4 regions of the Peribacillus sp. P4_D6 genome follow, and region 1 is predicted to be linked to each of the others. Evidence: riboswitches for the same ligand, from Rfam matches in the RefSeq annotation. Region 1 holds a riboswitch; each other region holds the start of a gene.
What was found. A riboswitch is a leader RNA that binds a small molecule or an ion and turns the genes downstream of it on or off. The one in region 1 is predicted to bind cobalamin.
Positions count from the first base shown of each region.

Region 2: linked by a shared signal. The riboswitch ahead of AC1DVB_RS23245 ((2Fe-2S) ferredoxin domain-containing protein) and the one ahead of metE (5-methyltetrahydropteroyltriglutamate--homocysteine S-methyltransferase) in region 1 are both predicted to bind cobalamin.
Region 3: linked by a shared signal. The riboswitch ahead of AC1DVB_RS01470 (ABC transporter substrate-binding protein) and the one ahead of metE (5-methyltetrahydropteroyltriglutamate--homocysteine S-methyltransferase) in region 1 are both predicted to bind cobalamin.
Region 4: linked by a shared signal. The riboswitch ahead of AC1DVB_RS11045 (ribonucleoside-diphosphate reductase subunit alpha) and the one ahead of metE (5-methyltetrahydropteroyltriglutamate--homocysteine S-methyltransferase) in region 1 are both predicted to bind cobalamin.

Region 1 covers NZ_JBFUIQ010000017.1:2,823-8,708, reverse strand. The annotation lists gene AC1DVB_RS08215 (acyl-CoA thioesterase) at 1-173, opposite strand, end outside; gene metE (5-methyltetrahydropteroyltriglutamate--homocysteine S-methyltransferase) at 166-2,475, opposite strand; cobalamin riboswitch at 2,622-2,813, opposite strand; gene AC1DVB_RS08205 (potassium channel family protein) at 3,050-3,469, shown strand; gene bcp (thioredoxin-dependent thiol peroxidase) at 3,532-4,002, shown strand; gene AC1DVB_RS08195 (aminopeptidase) at 4,014-5,123, shown strand; gene AC1DVB_RS08190 (D-2-hydroxyacid dehydrogenase) at 5,271-5,886, shown strand, end outside.
Region 2 covers NZ_JBFUIQ010000143.1:4,277-8,678, forward strand. The annotation lists gene AC1DVB_RS23235 (energy-coupling factor ABC transporter permease) at 1-605, opposite strand, end outside; gene AC1DVB_RS23240 (hypothetical protein) at 671-799, opposite strand; cobalamin riboswitch at 783-978, opposite strand; cobalamin riboswitch at 1,180-1,369, shown strand; gene AC1DVB_RS23245 ((2Fe-2S) ferredoxin domain-containing protein) at 1,522-1,890, shown strand; gene cobJ (precorrin-3B C(17)-methyltransferase) at 1,905-3,542, shown strand; gene AC1DVB_RS23255 (sirohydrochlorin chelatase) at 3,561-4,402, shown strand, end outside.
Region 3 covers NZ_JBFUIQ010000001.1:312,093-317,978, forward strand. The annotation lists gene AC1DVB_RS01465 (FecCD family ABC transporter permease) at 1-250, opposite strand, end outside; gene AC1DVB_RS01470 (ABC transporter substrate-binding protein) at 213-1,178, opposite strand; cobalamin riboswitch at 1,358-1,532, opposite strand; gene AC1DVB_RS01475 (polysaccharide deacetylase family protein) at 1,619-2,467, opposite strand; tRNA gene AC1DVB_RS01480 (tRNA-Arg) at 2,697-2,770, shown strand; gene AC1DVB_RS01485 (hypothetical protein) at 2,947-3,105, shown strand; gene AC1DVB_RS01490 (hypothetical protein) at 3,229-3,762, opposite strand; gene AC1DVB_RS01495 (hypothetical protein) at 3,805-3,969, shown strand; gene AC1DVB_RS01500 (DNA topoisomerase III) at 4,024-5,886, opposite strand, start outside.
Region 4 covers NZ_JBFUIQ010000026.1:41,292-47,177, forward strand. The annotation lists gene AC1DVB_RS11030 (SulP family inorganic anion transporter) at 1-871, shown strand, start outside; gene AC1DVB_RS11035 (hypothetical protein) at 957-1,103, shown strand; gene AC1DVB_RS11040 (manganese-dependent inorganic pyrophosphatase) at 1,202-2,131, opposite strand; cobalamin riboswitch at 2,424-2,604, shown strand; gene AC1DVB_RS11045 (ribonucleoside-diphosphate reductase subunit alpha) at 2,743-5,040, shown strand; gene AC1DVB_RS11050 (ribonucleotide-diphosphate reductase subunit beta) at 5,086-5,886, shown strand, end outside.

The sequences.
Region 1 (5,886 bases):
ACAACGGGTTTTCGACAATGTCGCATAGCGGAAATGCAAGCTATTTTATCCACATAGGCCATTACTTTTCCGCCAAAGATGGTATTATGATGATTTGTATCCGGTGGAAAAACAAGGTCGGTTAAAAAAGTCCGTGACTGCTGTGTTGGATGGGCAGCGTTCTTTTCAATCATTTGCCTGCTGGTTTACTAAAAGGTTTTTACGGACGACTTTTGCTGCTTCGACCATGTTTTTCAGGGAAGCGACGGTTTCCGGGATACCCCTTGTTTTCAGGCCGCAGTCGGGATTGATCCAAAACTGGTCTTTATCCAATACCTTGATGCCCCGTTCAATCATATCGACCATTTCTTCCACTGCCGGCACACGCGGGCTGTGAATATCATACACCCCCAGGCCAATGCCTTTTTCATATGTTTTTTCCTCGAATGCGGAAGCGAGCTCCCCATGACTGCGGGATGTTTCGATGGAAATTACATCGGCATCGAGGGAGGAGATGACATCCATGAAACTGTTGAAGTCGCAATAGCACATATGCGTGTGAATTTGGGTTGTATCCTCCACGCTAGATGTGGATATCAAGAATGAATTCAATGCCCAGTTCAAATACTCGTCGCGATCGCTTTTTTTCAATGGCAGACCTTCTCTAAGTGCAGGCTCATCAACCTGAATCATTTTAATTCCAGCAGATTCCAAGGCAATGACTTCTTTTTCTAAAGCGAGCGCCAGCTGAAAGCAAACATTCTCCCTGGAAATATCATCACGGACGAAAGACCAGTTCAAAATCGTAACAGGACCTGTCAGCATTCCCTTCACCGTCTTCTTCGTCAGTGATTGTGCGTATACACTTTCCTTGACTGTCATCGGTTCGATGAAATGGATGTCGCCGTAGATGACTGGCGGTTTCACGCAGCGGGATCCATAGGATTGTACCCAACCCTTTTCTAAAAAGACGAATCCGCCTAATTTATGACCGAAGTATTCAACCATATCCGTCCGTTCGAATTCCCCATGAACGAGAACATCCAAACCGATTTCTTCTTGGATTTCGATCCACCTGCCGATTTCTTCGTTAACGAATGTTTCATATTGCTTGGCTGTCCATTCTCCTCTATTGAATTTCCCGCGTGCTTGTTTAACTTCAAATGTCTGCGGAAAGCTGCCGATCGTAGTCGAAGGGAGAAAAGGTAATTTGAAAAATTCCTGTTGTTTTTGGTAACGGTCTTTAAATGGAAGCTGACGGCCGGCAGTCCTGTTTTTAACCTTTTCGACATTGGATTGTACAGACCCGTGGTTTCGGACATTTGAATTGGCTAACGTTTGAATCGTAAATTTATTGACATCCACTTTTTCGGCGATTGCTTCAATGCCTTGATTATTCCCTTTGACCAAAAGTGTGATTTCCTCAAGTTTCTCATCAGCGAAAGCAAGGGCCTCTTTCACTTCTTTTGAAAGGGCGGTTTCATTACGAACGGTCACCGGGACATGAAGCAGGGAGCAAGAGGGCTGTAGCCAGATTTGGTCCTCAGCTACCTGTTTCTTAAGTGTCTCGATCAATTCGATTTTTTTGGATAAATCGGATAGCCAAATGTTTTTTCCGTCAATCACACCCGCTGCAAGCACTTTGTCCTTCGGGAAACCAAATGCCTCAAGGTTACTTAAATTCCTTCCTTTATCATGTACAAAATCAAGACCGATTCCTTGGACTTTTAATTCGATGACTTCTTGATAGTGTTCCACGGCATCAAAGTATGTTTGTAGCATGATGTTCAGGTTTGGTGCTGCTTCATTCAGTTTTTCATAGAGGTAAGTAACAGTTTGCATATCATCTTTGGAAATGGATGAAACAAGGGAAGGTTCGTCCATTTGAACCCACTTCACGCCTTCTTGCTCCAACTCCCGCAGGATTTGCGTGTATAGGGGAAGCAGACTCAGGATGATGCCAGGGATTTCCTGTTTATTAAAGCCTTTTGAAAGGGAGAGGAAAGTATAAGGTCCGATCAAAACGGGCTTCGATTCGATCCCTAGCTTTTCCTTGGCTTCCCGATATGCTGTAAGTGGTTTATTTTCTGTTAAAGTAAGCTGTGCCAGTTTTAATTCAGGGACAATATAGTGATAGTTTGTATTGAACCATTTCGTCATTTCTGAAGCGACTTCATCATTGTTTCCCCGGGCCATTGAATAATAAACGGAAAGGGGGACACTTCCGCCTTCATAAGCTGAATAACGTTCAGGAACAAGACCGAACATGACGGACATATCGAGCATTTGATCATAGAAAGTGAAGTCGTTGACAGGGATGATATCAATGCCCCGTTGCTGCTGTTTTTGTAAGTTGCCTATACGGATTGCCTTTAGTTGTGCCGTAAATTCCGCTTCATCGATTTTACCTGACCAGTATGCTTCCAATGTACGTTTCCATTCACGATCTTCCCCGATTCGAGGGTAACCCAAACTGCTGCTCTTCAAAATTCCCATCCTCCTACATTCAATTGATCAAACAATAAAAAAAGCATTCCTAACCGTCAAAAAAGAAAGTTAGAAATGCTTAAAATAAAGAGGCATGCAAAATGCCCCTTACAATTATAAGGTCCCTAACACCTCCCTATCTCCCGTAGGTTAAAACAGTGTTGTCGAAATAGGCAGGTCTCCTGACTTGGGGAATATCATTAGCGGCTGGCCTTCCCGATCCGTTGATCAGTGGCATATTGATTGACGCTAACATTCCCATTACAGTGGCGGGACCGTGCCGGAATTACACCGGACTTCCCTTTTAATCCTAATGAAAATTAGGAACCTATTTCCACATATGAAATTTTGCAAAACCTGCCTTGTTAACTGTTTGCAGGTCAAAGATTTATAAAATAAAAACTATTATAAAAATTTAGACAATCTTAACATATCCGACCAAAAGGGTCAACATGGAAAAAGGATTAGGGAAAGTTTCCGTTTAATGCGTTTGTCGGTGATAAGGCTGATTCCTAAAAAGAATATATTGTTTGGACAGGGAGTATGTATAGAGGAAGTGGCGTTTTGAAATGGGGCGTGGGGGATGACTTTCTACATCTTGATTGCAGGGATCATTTTTTGCATGGTGATGAGCATTCGTACGTTATTTCTTGTTGAGTCGGGAGGAAAGAAATTTTCTCTTGAGGATATGCTGTGGCTTGGCAATTTATATGCGACGATATTAGTTGGATTTGCACTGATATATTTATTATACGAGCTTCAGAATCATTCGGTGATTCTTGATATGGGCAATCGGTTGGATGGGACTTTCTATGAACAATTGAAGACTTCTTTTTATTTTAGTGCGATGACGATGTTTTCTGTAGGATATGGAGATATAGCCCCGATTGGCATGGGTAGGATGATAGCTACCATTCAGGCCTTCATTGGGTATACACTGCCTGCAGCGTTCGTGATTCGTACGGTGATCGATCTGGAGCAGAAAGATAGGAAGGATAAATGAAAGTTGTGTTTCTTTCGATTATTGGGTACTCTTACCATAATGAAAGAAATGGAGGGTTCAATATGACTGTTAAAATTGGCGAAAAAGCACCTGATTTCAAACTCCCTGCAAACAATGGTGAAATGGTTTCCCTATCGGATTTTAAGGGGAAAAACATTGTATTATATTTTTACCCAAAAGACATGACGCCAGGTTGCACGACGGAGGCCTGTGATTTCCGGGACCATAATGAGCAATTCGAGGAATTGAACGCGGTCATCCTTGGTATCAGCCCAGATCCAGCGGCACGTCATGAAAAATTCATCGAAAAACATGGATTGCCTTTTCTGCTGCTGGCTGACGAAAATCATGAAGCGGCTGAATCATTTGATGTTTGGCAATTGAAAAAGAACTTCGGCAAGGAGTATATGGGCATTGAACGTTCAACTTTCCTGATTGATAAGGCTGGAAATGTAGTCAAAGAATGGCGTAAAGTAAAGGTTAAAGGCCACGTCGAAGAAGCGCTTGAAACTCTTCGCGAACTCGAAAAATAAGGGATAGGCAGATGAAGGATGAGAGGATAACGAAGCTTGCAGCCAGGCTGGTTCATCATTCGATACAATTACAGCCTAAAGAGAGAATCCTCATACGGGGGCATATCAACACGAAACCATTATTGAAAGAGTTGATTGATGAAATATACAGAGTGGGTGCTTATCCATATGTGGAACTCGAGGACGATGAGATAAGCCGCCACCTGTTACTAGGGAATGTGAAGGAGCAGCTTGACACAGCTTCACAATGGGCCTTGAAGAAATATACGGATATCGATGCGGTCATCATCATCACTGGGGAAGAAAACAATGCGGAAATGACTGATGTTCCCATCGAGAGGCACCGTCTTCAAGGGGAGGCCATGAATTCCCCTACACTTTTTTATGTAAACAACCGACGTTGGGTCTTACTTAATTATCCCACCAAGGCATCAGCGCAAAAAGCCGGCATGACCTTCTATAGGTACGAAGACTTTCTTTTGAACGTATGCACAATGGATTACGGGAAAATGGAGGCGGCTTTGAAGCCGTTAAAACATTTGATGCAACGTACTGACAAAGTCAGGATCGTTTCACCAAGGACAGATTTGACCTTTTCCATCAAAGGCATGCCGGCCGTCATATGTGCCGGAAAAAAGAATTTACCGGATGGGGAAGTATTTACGGCACCCATAAAAGATAGTCTCAATGGAAGGATATCCTTCAACACACCCACAACCTATGAAGGAATTACCTTTAGTGACATAGAATTGAACTTGAAAAAGGGGAAAATCATTAAAGCGACTTCCAATCGTGATCTTGAAATGAACCAAATTCTGAATATTGATGAAGGGTCCCGGTTTATAGGGGAGTTCGCTATTGGAATCAATCCATACATATTGGAACCTATGGACGATATTTTGTTCGATGAGAAAATAAGCGGGAGTCTGCACTTGGCTCTTGGGCTTGCCTATGATGAAGCGGATAATGGAAACCGGTCATCGATACATTGGGATATGGTCTTGATCCAGCGTCCGGAATATGGGGGCGGTGACATCTATTTCGACGACGTCCTGATCAGAAGGGATGGCTTTTTTATTTTGCCGGAATTACATGCATTAAACCCAAATTCTTTAAAATAAAGCCTTTTTTAATAAGGATGAGGCTTTTGTCCAACTCAAAAAGGGGACACCCGAATATGCTTTATTAAGGGAATACCTCCTCAGAGAAAGTTGCACGGGACACATAGAGCCCGTGTTTTTTTATGTTAATAAAAGGGGGAGATAAACATGTTAATACTTTCGACTGTCATTCCGAATGAAGGTATCCAAATGAAAATGATGAAAGCTTTTCCTGATTTGAACTTCATTTATCAAAAAGGATGGAAAGATGGGCCGCTTCGTGAAGCGGAAATCTTAATTACATATGGTGAAGATTTAACTGAAGAAATCATTGAGAAAGCAGCGAACTTGAAATGGATCATGGTCATGAGTGCAGGGATGGAACTGATGCCATTTAAAGCCATCGAGGAACGAGGCATTATGGTGACCAACGCAAGAGGCATACATAAAATCCCGATGGCTGAGTATACGATAGGGATGCTTTTGCAATATGAAAAGAAATTGAAGCTGCTTATGAAGAATGAAAAGGAAGAATTGTGGGATAGAAAGATCGAAGTAGGGGAATTGAATGGCAAGACCATGCTCGTATTGGGTGTGGGTGCAATAGGAGGGAAAGTGGCTCGTCTTGGGAAAGCCTTTGGGATGAAGACGATAGGAGTGAACCGGAGCGGGAAACCGGTGGAATCCATCGATCACCTTTATGACCTGGATCATTTATTGGTAGCCATACCGGGAGCCGATTATATTGTATCCGTCCTGCCAAGTACGGATGAAACAAAGGGCC
Region 2 (4,402 bases), on a different contig from region 1:
AATTTACTGAAAGAGGCCATGAATCCTCCTACCTCGGAAGGGAAAGCAAGAGCAAGTTGAACAGAAGTTACCACATAGGTGCCCAAATCCCCAAAAGCAGCTGCCAAGAATACGGCAAGTGAAAAAGACCATCCCAATTTAGTTGCGGCCTTGAAGACAAAGTAAGCAATGAAGGGTCCGCAAACGGCCATGGAGAATGCATTGGCCCCTAATGTCGTCAATCCTCCGTGTGCCAGTAAAACAGCTTGAAATAACAGAACGATGGAGCCGACCACACTCATGGCCAATGGTCCGAATAGTATGGAACCTAAACCAACTCCGGTAGGGTGCGAAGAACTTCCCGTAACGGAAGGAATCTTTAGGGCCGATAATATAAATACAAATGCGCCCGATAGGCCAAGTATCATTTTTGTTTCTGGGTTTTCCCTTACTTTGGACCTAATGGACCGGTAACCCAAGATTAAAAATGGAAGCGTCACGGCCCACCAGAATATAGCCCATTCTATGGGTAAAAAGCCCTCCATGATATGCATGGCCAATKCCCGTTTCGGGACAAAAAGCAGTAAAATGACAAAATAAATAATTTTCCAATTGGTTCTTTTCATTCTTTCTCCTTTCAACACTTTTTATTGTTCTGATCAATCTTGAGAAGAAAAGCGGCGCGCCCAAACTAAAAAGCACTTCTCTCAAAGGAAAGAAGTGCGTAATGAACAGGAATTTTGCAGCATGAACCAACCATGGGCCATTTTGCCTGATCCGCACGCCCATCCTCGTAGGCTGAAACAGTTTCACGCTTCATGGCAGGTCTCCTGGCTTTGGTTCATCATCCCATTACATCCTTCCCATCTCATTTGACAGTGGATTAAAGTTAACGTAATGGAACTTCCCTTTACAGTGGCGGGACCGCTCCGGATTTTCACCGGCTTCCCTTTTAAGCTGAATTCCGAGAAATTCAACACCATGAAACTTATGTAATTATTTAGAAAATTCTCGTATAGTGTACCATAAAGAAATAATTCCAGCTACACTATCTTTTTTTGGAGGCCGAAATTTGTTGCGAGGAAAGGATTGTAACTGGTTTTACACGTTTAAACTTTTCTAAACAGTCGGAATAAACTATTGAATTTTGACAAAGTTGTTATATGATAGATTAAGTTAGTTGGAAATGTATAATAAAACCAAATATTTCATTTTAAAAGTGCCCTTGTGTGAATAAGCAAGGGATAATAGGGAAATCGGTGAAAATCCGATGCAGCCCCCGCTACTGTAAACGCTGATGAAATTGTCGATAGCCACTGGCATGATGCCGGGAAGGGACAAAGTAAAATGAAGCGTAAGCCAGGAAACCTGCTTTTAAAATTGCATGATACTTTTCGGAGGGAAAGGTAGAAGGACTATGACGATTTTGGGAGGATTTGGCATGCTTGCCTTTGGCTCCTCATTCATATAGTTTTTTTAAAACCTTGACTCTTATGTTAAGGTTTTTTATTTTGCCTTTTCCCTGAACTCAGGAGGAAGAAGATGACTACTTGGAACTTGACGGGTACAAATACGCATCTGTTGATTTGTAATGGGAGCAGCTGCATGAAAAAGGGCGGGGAAGAAGTAACCCAAGCGATTCGCGATGAAATTGCTTCAAAAGGACTGGATCTGAAAATCCATACAACGAGGACACGCTGTAACGGAAGATGTAAGGATGCCTGCGTTGTGATTGCCTATCCCCAAGGAAACTGGTATCGAGTGGAAACGCCTGATTTCGGTCGGCAGATCGTCAGTAATATCGATGATGGTGAGTTTGTTCCACAGATGATCTAYCAGTACAATGACGGGGAAATGACCCCTAATCCAGATTTTCCTGCTCATACGRGTATTTCAAAGAACAAAGCGTAAAAGGAGATGTCTTAATGAGTACAAACGGTAAATTATTCGTCGTGGGCTTTGGGCCCGGGAATTTTGAACACATTACCAAACGTGCCGTCGAAGCCCTTCAAGAAAGTGACTACATCATTGGTTATAAAACTTATGTTGAACTCATTCAGGGACTGCTAACAGATCAAACGATCATAAGTACGGGGATGACTGAAGAGGTATCACGTGCACAGGAAGCAGTGAAACAAGCGGAGCTGGGAAAGAAAGTGGCGGTGATTTCCAGTGGGGATGCCGGAGTTTACGGGATGGCAGGGTTGGTTTATGAAGTATTGATTGAAAAAGGCTGGAAAGAAGAAACTGGAGTGGRCATTGAAGTCATTCCTGGCATTTCTGCAATCAACTCATGTGCGTCTTTACTTGGGGCGCCCGTCATGCACGATTCGTGTACGATCAGCCTCAGTGATCATTTAACTCCTTGGGAACTGATCGCTAAAAGGGTTGAAGCAGCTGCAATGGCAGACTTTGTCATTGCACTTTATAATCCGCGCAGCGGCAGGCGGACCCGGCAAATTGTTGAAACACAGAAGATTCTCCTTCGCTACCGCTCGCCGGATACACCTGTCGGGTTGGTGAAAAGTGCTTATCGCGATAGGCAGGATATTGTCATAACCAATTTGCAGGATATGTTGAATCACGATATTGGAATGTTGACAACCGTCATTATCGGTAATTCATCCACCTTTTTATATGATGACAAAATCATCACACCAAGAGGCTATCAGAGAAAATATACGCTGAATTCGGAAAAGCAAACATTGAAGCCGCATCAGCGACTGCAAAAAGAAGCGGAACCGTGGGCATTAGATCAAGAAGCCTTAACCGAGTCCGCTGGAGGAGTTGGATTACTTACAAAAGCACCAGAAAAGAAGCCAGCTTCCTATGAAATGGCAATGGAGGCCCTGTCAAGAGTCAAGGGTCAAGTCGTTAAGCAGTCCATTCAGCCGATTGTTCAGCAAAAAATGGAGTCGGTATTTGAACTTGCCGTTAGTCCAGGTGTGGCGAATAAACAATTCACTCCCAAACAAATGATGACACTTGCGGAAGTTGTCGGGGAAAAGGGAACGATGGAGTATACGCCAAATCATAAAATCGTCTTAAAGATCCCGACAATGGATCCGGAAGTCATTACAGGGAAATTGCAATCAGCAAACTTTCTTTTGTCGCCAATTGGGGATGTACTGACATTAAAAGCCTGTGATTTCTGTGATGGTGAAAAAGCGGAATCCATTCCTTATGCGGACGAAATACACCGGGTGCTTGGCGGAATGAGCATGCCCAAGGAACTGAACATAGGTTTTAATGGGTGTGGGATGGCTTGTTATAGTGCTGTGATGGATGATATCGGGATTGTCTTCCGAAAAGGGAAGTTCGACTTATTTCTTGGAGCTAAACCGGTTGGAAGAACAGCCCATCCGGGTCAGCCGGTAGCGGAAGGCATTGAACCGGAACAGCTTGTAGAACTGATCACGGACATTGTCGGCGAGTATAAGCAAAATGCCCATCCAAATGAGCGGCTTTTTAAATACTTCAAACGTTCGAAAAAGATACAGAATTTTTCTTATCAGGACATCGCTCCCAAAATAAACATAGAGCCTGCGCCTTGTGAAGACTAATCAAGAGGGGGAAAGTAAATGAAAGCAGTTTTGTTCGTAGGACACGGAAGCCGGTTGGCTTCGGGAAATGAAGAAGTCCGTCATTTTATTGAAAATATGATTCCGGCATTGGACGGGCGTTTCCTAGTGGAAACGTGCTTCTTGGAATTTGCGGCACCGAATATATCCAAAGGAATCGATAATTGTGTAAAACGAGGGGCTACTGAAGTTATCGTCATACCGATCATTTTGTTGCATGCAGGACATTCGAAACTACATATCCCAGCTGAAATAGAGGATGGGAAAACCAAGTATCCAGAAGTGAAATTCACATACGGCCAAACGATCGGGGTCCACCATGATGTATTGACGATCCTGACAGACCGTCTTGAGGAAGCGGGATTCGATACGACCTCTGAACATTCTGAGACAGCGATATTGCTAATTGGCCGAGGTGGCAGTGATGCTGATGCCAATAGTGATATATATAAAATTTCACGATTATTATGGGAAAAATTAAGCGTTAAATGGGTTGAAACAGCCTTCATGGGTGTAACGGACCCTCACGTGGATGAAGGTATTGAACGATGCATCCGATTAGGGGCAAAAAAAATTGTGATGTTGCCATATTTCCTCTTCACTGGGGTGTTGATGGAAAGAATGGAGGATATGCTGAAAGGCTATCAAGAGCAATATCATGATCGAGAATTCATATTGGCAAAGTATTTTGGATATCATCCAACCTTACAGAACATTCTGCAAGAACGAGTAATTGAAGCCAGTGAAGGCAAATCAAGCGGGGCGCGTGATTTGGAAAACTATCGTAAACATGTCGAGGAACATGGACATGCTCACCATCATCACCATCACGACCACGACCA
Region 3 (5,886 bases), on a different contig from region 1:
CCAAACCAGCGAGCAGCACCCGCGGCAAGCGGATGTTCATCACGATATTCGTAAGCATCACATCCGGATCGGCAGAAATCGGCAAGTGGAAAATCTCCTTGCCGATTATTTGTATAAGTACGGGAATCGGAACTGGCACCGAACCAAAGGAAATGCCTACCGTCATTGCGAATAACAAAATGAACAACGCAATCAAATAAGCAAACGCCCATTTAGTTGTCAAATTGGTTCGGATAGACTGCTTTGGCAAGTTCCTCTACTCCTTCTATTAAGCGTGGACCGGAACGGGTCACCAAGTCAGAATGGACATCAAAGACTTGGCCATTCTTAACAGCATTTACGTCTTGCCATCCTTTTCGGGCCTTCACTTCACTTACTGCATCTTTCGTATAATAACCATACGTTGTAATGATGACATCAGGATTTGCAGCAATCATCGACTCTTCATCAATTTTTGCCCAACCGTCCAATTCAGCAGCCGCATTATCCGCTGAAATAATAGTAAGCATCTCATTCATGAACGTATTTTTTCCAGGTGTGTATATTTCCGGTGAAGGCGAAACTTCCACTAAAACGGTCTTCCTATCCTCTTTCTTTACGGATTTGGCTTTTTCCTGGATATCCTTGAGCTTCGTTTTCATATCCGCAACGATTTCGTTTGCCTTATCATGTTCTCCCGTTGCCTTTCCAATCATTTCAATAGATTCATAGACTTGGTCAAAGCTTTGTGCATCATTGACTACGAGCACATCTATTCCAGCATCCTTAAGCTGCTGTAAACCCTCATTTGAATTATGGGCACTTGATGCATGCGCAAGAACAAGGTCAGGCTTCATGGAGACAATCAGCTCCGTGTTCATTTCCATTCCGCCAACTTTTTCAATTTCTTTCGTCTCTTCCGGGTAATTATCATTGTCGGAAACACCAACGACCTTTTTACCCAAACCAAGTGCAAAGACCACTTCCGTATTACTTGGTATCAACGAAACGATTTTCTTCGGTTCTTTTTCTATCGTTACCTTTTCCCCACTTGCATCTTTAATCGTAATCGGGAAAGCCTCGTGTTGAGCATGGTTCGTTTGCTCTTTTTCTTTTCCTTCATCAGCAGCACCACCGCAGCCTACCATCATGCCTGCAGTAAGCAACATTAACAGTATCAGACCAAAAATCTTCTTCATTTTCATTCCCCACAATCTTTTTATTTAATTTCTTCATACCTAACAGAGAAAACCAACACTGGAAGATACCCCCAAAAACAAAAAGCATCTCCCGTTAAACGGAAGATGCTTGCATGGCAACAATATCAATACGGACTCTTTCTTAGGGTCTGCCACACACCTTCCCATCCGCGTAGGTTACAGGTGTACGAATTCTGGCAGGTCTCCTGGCTCATGGTCATCGTCAACGGCACCTTCCCATATCTCATACAGTGGTACACAGCCGTAAGCTCCCATATACAGTGGCGGGACCGCGTTGGCATTTCACCAACTTCCCTTTTAAGTCATTAAGACACCAAATCGTTCATATGTATATAATTTTCACTGCCTTCATTATACACCATGTAAGAATCGATTATTATATGATTTTTCTGAACAAGTGCAAAATGCCCCTTCCACCTTCAATGCTTTGAAGCATTTTCAATCAGCGACGCAAACCCATTGAGCGATAACCCTGGTGAAATCCGAACTCGATGCAGAGCATGCATCCCTTGGTCGCTTGAAGCTCCCCCAGGTTCGGTAGTGACTGCCATCTTGTATCCAGCTTCTTCTGACAGCCTGAGACTCTCTTCGTTATACCGGCCAACCGGATAGGAAAGCACTGTCGTGTTCTGGTCGAGGATATGGTCGAACAGCACCTTCGACTGAACCATTTCCGCTTCTTGCTGCTCTGCCGTCATGCGGTTCAGCTCCAAATGGCTGATGGTATGGCTTTCAATTGAAATCCCATCCCTGCTCATCTCCAACATTTGATTTTCAGTCAGGTGATGACCTTTATCAATGGACTTCCCGATCATGAAGACAGTTGCTTTCATATCATGTTCTTTTAATATCGGGAATGCCTCCGTGTAGTTATCTGTATAGCCATCATCAAAAGTAATCCAGACGCACTTCTCACTTGGCATCCGATTCTCGGTTAAAACGAGGAATGCTTCTTCAGGGGATAATGTATAGTAACCATTCTCCCGAAGCCAAGCCATCTGTGATCGGAATTCCTCCCTTGGAACCCGAAGGCCATTCCCTTCAGAAATACTGTGATACATCAATATCGGAAGCTGGACCGGGGACTCGGCCTTTAACCAGCCTCCCGTATCGATTTGCCCCTCCGAATCCTGCCCGGTCCCATTCTCAGCCGCTTCGGCCACTTCAATGTCATCTTCCGCAATCGGTGCAGCCGTCTTTGTGCCTATCCCCTCTAAAATCCCTTGTGTGCATCCAGGTAAAATCAAAACCCCCAGCAATGCCGCCATCCTTAAAACTCTATATTTTTTCACTATCATTCTCCTGATTTTTTTATAGTATAATAGTACCAGAAAACCAGTGGACAATAAAGTATTCCATTTAATGAAAAAAGAGGAAAAACGAAAGCTTAGCGACACGCTAAACATTTATGAGGATTTTTTTTCATAAGTATGTGCTATTAGCTTGAAAAGTTTGCCTATAAGAAATATAATAAATAAGTCGTCGACTTTAATATATGTCCCAGTAGCTCAGCAGGATAGAGCGACAGCCTCCTAAGCTGTAGGTCGTAGGTTCGATTCCTATCTGGGACGCTAAAGTTTATAAGCCCTGTTATAATGCGGTTTCTCCGTGTTGTAGCAGGGTTTTTTTCTGTTGGTATGACCGTAAAATCCGGAGATTGTATGTAGGATAAAAGCATTTCTGTACGTAGGAAACAGTGATATTCCATATCACTATTATTTTTCTATGTTTGGAGGTGCTTTTTTTCATGAAAAAACACGTTATTAAACAGCGTGGAACAGCGTTAAAGGAACGGAAATTGACCAGTAAGACTACGGAAAGTTTCACGATTGAATACACACTGCATGAAGCCTTAGATATTTTTCTACGTGCAAAAGTTGCTGAAGGTGTCCGACAGCGAACATAAGGCGAATATGTGTGAAGTGAAAAGGATATTTTCGAAAATTCTTGTTGGACTATAGTAAAAGGGGTTTATCAGTGATACAGACTGATAAACCCCTAAATTCATTTTATTGAAAATTAATCACTTCTATTTCTTTATTGTTAAAGAGCGTTTCCACGAACCATTCCATTTAAATCCAATAGGGTGTACTGCAATTATAACACCTAGCACATAAACCCCATCAACAGTTATGTTAGCAGTACCTTTTGTACTGTTCTTTTTACTGAAGGATGCCTTCCCGCCTTTATGTAACCAGTCAACTTCCAAATTAATTCCAGTTAAGTAAGAATCGTAATTAGAAACTGATACAAACTGAGGTTTTTTATTAACCAATTTATATTTGTATTTTATTCGAATATTCTTGTATGAACCTAGTACGATTTTCCCATTTTGAACTGGTGACCACCAGTTCAAAAGTTTTGAGCCACTCTTTGTAGTAGCAAAATGTTTTAACCTGTCCCATCCGGGTATACAAATACTGTAAGACATTCTCACCAAAGGAGATGATAGTGCATGATGAGTACAATCAGAAGCCAATGGAACAAAGAGAATGACGCAGCGGTGTTTAGTCCCGGTGATCAGCGTTAGAGTCAATTGAAGAGTTGGATGATAATCAAGCATGGGAATTACTAGTCTTCTCATCCAAAGGAGGAAGATACGATCATGAGTATTTACAGCCTATGGAATCCAGAGAATGATGAAGCAATTTTCAGTCCGGGTGATCAAAAGCCATTCAGTACGCTCATACGAGTAGATTCGGATAAACACACACACACTGACAAAACACTTGAATATGAATTACATGGCACCGTACTGAATGAAATTTAGTCGAAGCAGGAATATACCGAAAAAGGATGGAGCGATTGCTCCATCCTTTTTCTTTTATTTATCGAATTTCAGTTTCGCCAAGGCATCTGCCAATGCAGTATTGATCGGCTCTTCTTTATTTTGCTTTTTCATATAATTGGATACTTCATTTTTGGATACTTTTTGATTTTTATTTTGACCTCTACGTTTATTGTAAGAAGATAGTTTTTCGTGAAAACCGCATTTACAGGTGAATGTCTGTGCTTCTCCTTGACCGCGCATTTCCATCTTTTTATGACATTGCGGGCATCTGGCATTTGTTACACGTGAAACACTTTTTTTGTGGCCGCAATCACGATCTTGACAGACAAGCATTTTTCCCTTTTTACTATTCACTTCCAGCATCAGCTTGCCGCAATCAGGACATTTCGTTCCTGACACGTTATCATGCTTGAATTTTTGGTCACTATTTTTGATTTCATGGACGATATTTTTGGCGTAGGAGCGCATATCGCCGATGAAAGCCTGTTGTGGCAGCTTTCCTTTTGCTATCGCAGTTAACTTTTGCTCCCATTGAGCTGTCAAAGCTGGAGAACGCAAGTCTTCAGGTGCCAATTGAAGAAGTTGTTTTCCTTTCGAGGTGACATGAAGGCCCTTTCCTCTCTTCTCGATCAGGAAGCTATTGAACAGTTTTTCAATGACATCCGCACGTGTTGCAACAGTTCCAATCCCGCCAGTTTCACCAAGAGTCTTGATGAGCTCTTTGCTTTCCCCTGCCATGAAACGAGCGGGATTCTCCATTGCCGAAAGAAGCGACCCCTCATTGAATGGTTCCGGCGGTTTCGTTTCACCCTCTGTTTGTTTCACAGTCGAAATGGTTAAACTGTCACCTTTTTGAACGTTCGGAAGCAGTTGCTCCGCAAGGCCATCTTTAGCTTCTTCCTCATCGAATTGGTGATCATAAACTTCCTTCCAACCTGACTTCAGGATGACCTTCCCTTTTGCCATGAACATCTCCTGCCCCATTTTTGCGGTGATGGTCGTTTGTTCATATTCAAAAGGCGGCATCAATACAGCAAGGAACCTTTTAACGACCAAATCATAGATTTTCGATTCTTTGTCGCTCAGTTTTCCCGGCAGCGGCGTTTGCTCAGTGGGGATGATTGCATGGTGATCAGAAACCTTGCTATCGTCCACGAACGATTTATTTGTTTTAATCGGGCTGCGCAGGATCCTCGATGCATACTGGGCATATGGTTTAATGCTTACAGCCTGTAATCTTTCTTTTAGCGTATCAACCAAATCCGTTGATAAAAAGCGTGAATCCGTCCTTGGATAAGTCAAGACCTTATGGCTTTCATATAAGCGCTGCATGATCGATAACGTCTCCTTCGCCGAATAGCCGAATTTCTTATTGGCGTCCCGTTGAAGTTCTGTTAAATCATATAAAGAAGGGGAAAAACTTTTCTTATGTGCCTTGTTCACTTCAACCACTTCTGCACTTTTCCCCTTAACGGCTGCAAGAACCTTTTCTGCCTTGTTTTTATCAAAAGTGCGGATATCTTTTGATTGGGCATCTTGCCAGACGAGGCGCAAATTGGGTTCCGCAATTGCCGAAACGCCATAATATTTCTTAGGCTGGAACTGTTTTATTTCCTCTTCTTTTTTTGCAATCATCGCAAGTGTCGGCGTTTGAACCCTCCCGCAGGATAATTGGGCATTATGCTTGGTCGTTAGGGCACGCGTCGCGTTCATCCCAACGATCCAGTCTGCTTCCGCCCTTGCTACAGCAGAGGCAAATAGGTTTTCATACTCCTTGCCATCTCTCAGATTTTTAAATCCATCTTTGATCGCTTTATCCGTTACAGAGGAAATCCAAAGCCGCTTGACCGGCTTCTTCACATTCGCTTTTTCGAGAATCCAGCGTGCAACAAGTTC
Region 4 (5,886 bases), on a different contig from region 1:
GCAATTGACCGAAGCGCTTCCGATGTTCATGCTTCCAGACATCCCTTTGACCTTCGAAACTTTGGCGATCATTTTCCCTTATTCCATTGCCCTTGCGTTTGTTGGACTGCTTGAATCGTTATTGACGGCTCAAATTGTCGATGAGATGACTGACACGGACAGTAATAAGAATAAGGAAGCCAAAGGCCAGGGGATTGCGAATATCATCGCCGGATGTTTTGGCGGCATGGCAGGATGTGCGATGATCGGCCAATCCGGTATCAACATTAAATCTGGTGGAAGAGGCCGGCTCTCGACATTTGTAGCGGGCGCATTCCTTATGGTATTAATCGTTGTATTGAATGATGTCCTTATCAAAATACCGATGGCTGCACTTGTCGCAGTCATGATCATGGTTTCAATCGGGACATTTGACTGGTCTTCCCTAAAGAGGCTCACTAGAGCTCCTAAGTCGGATGCAGCCGTGATGATCGTGACGGTCCTCATTGTCATTTATACACATGACTTATCAAAAGGCGTATTTGCCGGAGTGCTTTTGAGCATGATTTTCTTCTCGGCTAAAATTTCTAAAGTGGCAGTAGAGAAATCGGCAGACATCCAGGCTAAGAAAATCACTTATCGTATCAGCGGACAAATATTTTTCGCTTCTGTCCAGGACTTTGTTTCAAAGTTCGACTTCAAGGAAAAAGCCGATGCAATCGTCATTGACTTCTCCCATTCCAAGATCTGGGATGCTTCAGCAGTTGGTGCTGTCGATACGGTTATTCTTAAATATCAGCTCTTGGGAATACCTGTCCAAGTCCAAGGACTCGATGAAGAAAGTTCGACATTGCTTGAAAAACTCGCCACCTCAGAAAGTAAAATATCTTAAAGAAGTAAAATTCTGCTGAATAGAAACTTTTCAAACCGACAAAATAGATAACATGAATCATTTCCTTTTGAAAGGAGCGAAAAGCATGACACCCGAGCAGGATTATACGGCAGCAAATCTGTCACCGGATTTATTGAATGAACTGAAAAGCTTTGAAAGCAAACTTGGCGAGGAAGCCAATAAAGAATTGATTGTCATCGCCTATGAAAAAGAAAAGGAATCTTTAAATTAAGAAAAAAGACTCAAACACCCTTAATGGGATGGTTGAGTCTTTTTTTGAATGTACAAAAAAAGGCTGCCCAAGTTTTAATGAGCAACCCTTTTCCTGAATTATTTGCTGAATACGTCGGTTAAGACCGGAACGATTTGTTTTTTACGCGATACAACGCCTTCCAAGACGGCGATGTTATTGTTTAATGAAACGTCATATGCCTTTTCAACCGCATATGCCGCTTTACCAAGGGCCAAGGCAACGGAATCATTAGTCAGGATATCCGTAACGACGAATAGGAACAAGTCCAATTCCTTCACTGCGATGACCGCTTCAATCGCTGCTTCCAATTCTGCTTGCTTAGCAAGGACTTCGTTCGGATCAACGGCATTGACCTGTGCTATTTCCACTTTAGCCATTCCCATGGAGAATTCCTTGGCATCAAGAGTGATGAGCTGGGCAATCGTTTTGTCGCTTAAGTCAGCTCCCGCTTTCAACATTTCCAAGCCATATTTTTCAGCGTCGACTCCAGCAATGGCAGCGAGTTCCATTGCTGCTGCAACGTCCTGCTCCGTGCAAGTCGGCGATTTGAACAATAAAGAATCGGAAATGATGGCAGACAGCATAAGACCTGCGATTGCTTTAGGGACTTCAATGCCGTTTTCTTTATAAATTTTATTTAAGATGGTTGCCGTACAGCCAACTGGTTCCGCACGGTAATATAATGGATCGCTTGTTTCAAAGTTAGCGATACGGTGATGGTCGATAACTTCCAACACACGGACTTGGTCAATATCTTCAGCGCTTTGCTGACGTTCGTTATGATCGACCAGGATTACGCCATCAGCTTCCCCTGCAACTTTTTCCACAAGACGGGGAGCATCGAATTTGAATTGGTCCAATGCATATTGAGTTTCACCATTCACTTCACCCAGACGAACTGGTTCAGCGTTGATACCTAGCTGTTTTTTAAGATCTGCATAAGCGATTGCTGAACAGATTGTGTCTGTATCCGGGTTTTTATGTCCAAAAACTAATACTTTTTCCAAGATTTTATCCCCTTTTTCATAAATATTTTTCCGCGAATCCCCTCAGTGCAATAACGGAGAGCCACCTTTACTAGACACTTTATTTTAACACAAAATCCCGTAAAATCAGCGCTTGATTTATCCATTCCCCCATAAAATCTTTCATTCCCCCACCCTCTTCCATCACTTTGTCAATAGATAAGGATTGGTTTTTTTCAAATATATTAGTTGAATTATCATCGTATATGGCTTACGATAATATAAGCAGAAATACTAGATATTGATTACATAAACAATTCCAATAACTATATATAGAATTTTTATAATCCAAGGTGCCAGTGATGGCTGAAAAGGGAATCCGGTGTAAACCCGGAACTGTCCTCGCAACTGTAAATGTGACGAAATGAGAAAACCACTGTATAGCTCTCTATACGGGAAGGACTCAAAGTAGGATGATCATGAGTCAGGAGACCTGCCTTGAATTTTTCACGTTTCTTATTCTTCGGGGATTGAGATGATGAAACGATAGTATAACGGCTATTTTTTCATGCCTCTTTTATTCTATCGTTTGATCCGCTCAATTCTTTGGGCGGTTTTTTTATTTTAGCGGAAGTTAACAAGGAGGATTATTAATGACTCAAACATATAACTCTACCATAAGTGAAAATGACACAGAAGCGAAATCCATCCAGCTTGAGATGTTATCGAAGGAATTCGAAGGCCGTCTCGATATGGAAAAGTTCAAAAAGCGTTTTACAAAATGGCTTGATCGCAAAAGTGACTCAACCGAAGAACAGGCTTCAAAAAAACTGATTCAGCTCGCTCTTGAAGGCGTGGATATCGATGCCCCGGATTGGACTTTCGTTGCTGCAGCAGAACTGTTGAATACAATGTATAGGGATGCACAGGCCAATCGAGGTTATGAAGGCAAGAGTTATGGCCCATTCTATGAGCTGATCACAGAACTCTCCCAGCTATCGGAAGGTCAGCGTTATCCCATTTATAAACCAGAACTGCTATCTTCATATACAAAAGCGGAAATTGAGGAATTGGGATCGGTGATCGACCCGGAAAAAGATAAATTATTCTCTTACATAGGCATCTACTTATTGAATGACCGTTATCTGGCCCGCCCAAAAAAGGACAAGGTCTTCGAACTGCCGCAAGAACGTTTCATGATCATCGCGATGGAAATCATGCGAATGGAAAAAACGGAGCACCGCCTGCAACTGATAAAAGAAGCATACTGGGCCATGTCCAACCTTTATATGACCGTTGCGACTCCTACACTCTCCAATGCAGGTAAAACACATGGACAGTTAAGCTCCTGCTTTATCGACGCAATTGAAGATTCCATCGACGGAATTTACCTATCAAACTACGATGCGGCAAAAGTATCTAAATTCGGCGGCGGTGTTGGTCTTTACGTCGGTAAGGTTCGCTCGCTTGGTTCCGATATCCGCGGTTTCTCTGGAAACAGTTCCGGCACGACGCCCTGGATTCGACTATTCAACCAGACAGCTGTAAGTGTCGATCAATTGGGGCAACGTAAAGGCGCCATCGCGATTTACTTGGATGCCTGGCATAAAGATATCATGAGCTTCCTCGATTTGAAGACTCAAAACGGGGATGACCGATTAAAAGCACATGATATTTTTACAGGTGTATGCATACCGGATTTATTCATGGAGGCTGTACGCGACAGAAAAGAATGGTATCTTTTCGATCCGCATACCGTTAAGCAAACCCTTGGATTTTCACTTGAAGATCTTTATGACGAAAAGAAAGGCGAAGGAAGCTTCAGGAATCATTATGCACTTGCTGTCGAGGCCGCAGAAAATGGCACGCTTCCAAACTATAGCTTTGAAAAAATCAATGCGATGGACATCATGAAAAGCATCATGATTTCTCAATTAGAAGAAGGCGTACCGTATATGTTCTACCGCGATGAAGTGAATCGGAAGAATCCGAATAAACATAAAGGTATGATTTATTGTTCTAACCTTTGCACGGAGATTGCCCAAAACCTAAGCCCTTCGACGATCACGGATGAATATGAAACAGAAGATGGAGATGTTGTTGTGGTTCGTAAAAGCGGCGATTTCGTTGTCTGCAACCTTTCATCCATTAACTTGCCCCGAGCGGTGGGCAGCGATGTTCTGGAAAGATTGATTCCCATTCAGATCCGTATGCTGGACAATGTCATTGATGTGAATAATCTTCCTGTCAAACAAGCATCCATCTCGAACAAACGGTACCGGGCAATTGGTTTAGGAACGTTTGGATGGCATCATTTACTTGCCACACAGAATATTTATTGGGAATCCGATGAGGCTGTTCGCTATGCAGATGCTTTATACGAAAAGATCGCTTACTTAACTATCAAGGCATCCAACGAACTGGCCAAGGAAAAAGGATCTTACCCATACTTTGAAGGTTCTGATTGGCATACAGGGGACTATTTCGAACTGCGTGACTATACAGATCAAAAATGGCTGGATTTAAAAGCAGACGTGCAGGAGCACGGAACCCGTAATGGCTATTTAATGGCGATTGCCCCCAATTCATCGACAGCCAAAATCGGTAATTCCACGGATGGAATCGATCCTTTGTATGAAATTGAATTTTACGAAGAAAAGAAAAACTTCAAATTCAAGGTGACCGCACCAGGCTTGACGCCAAATACGTATGAATATTATAAAAAGACGCGATTCAATTTGGATCAACTGGAAAGCATCAGGCAAAATGCAGCCCGCCAACGCCATATTGACCAAGCAATCAGCTTTAATCTGTATGTACACAATACAATCAAAGCGAAGGTCCTTTTGGACATCCATTTAACGGCATGGGAAAGCGGGTTGAAATCAACGTATTATGTTCGTTCGACGTCTTCCGAATATGACAATGCCTGCGAAAGCTGTTCAAGTTAACGTCAATCATGACCCAGTAATCTATTCTTAAAGGAGTTTTCACGAATGACCAATCATATAAAAAAAATTCGGATGCTCGAACCGACGCATCCAACAAAGGCAACCGGTGTTTTCAAAGGAGAAGCTTCAGGCTTCCTCCTTTGGAACGATATACAGTATGAAAAATTCTATGATACCTATACACAGCTCATCAATAACTTTTGGAAGCCTTCGAGCGTGAACATGATTCAGGATAAAAAGCAGTGGGGCGAATTGGATGAAGATATCCAGGACGCTTTTCTCGAAATCCTTACGATGATTGCTGGAATGGACAGTCTTCAAACGCCCACTTTAGTAGAGATCCTCCGGTACATAAAAGATCCGGCGGCAAAAGCTATCTTGGCCAACATGGCCCAGCAGGAATCGATCCATAATGAGTCTTATTCCTATATCCTTGCTTCCTTGATTCCGGTAGGCAAGCAAAAACAGCTTTTCGACCGCATCAAAGAACATCCTGAAGTGATTAAGCGTAACCAACCGATCGTTGATGCTTATCAAACGTTCGTGGACGATCCCAGCCCTCAGCATTTATTCGAGGCACTGATCCATTCAACGAACCTTGAAGGGATTTATTTCTATTTGGCTTTCGCCTTTTATTATAATCTAGGACGCCAAAATCTAATGACCGGTTCAGCTACGATGATATCCTATATTCATCGCGATGAAATGGTCCATTTCGATTTCATTGGCATGCTCGTTCAAATCTTGATGTATGAATATCCTGAGTTAAATAATGAAGAAAACACGAAGTTCATCTATACAACGATTGAAAAAGCAGTCGAACTCGAAAAGGAATGGTCTGAATAT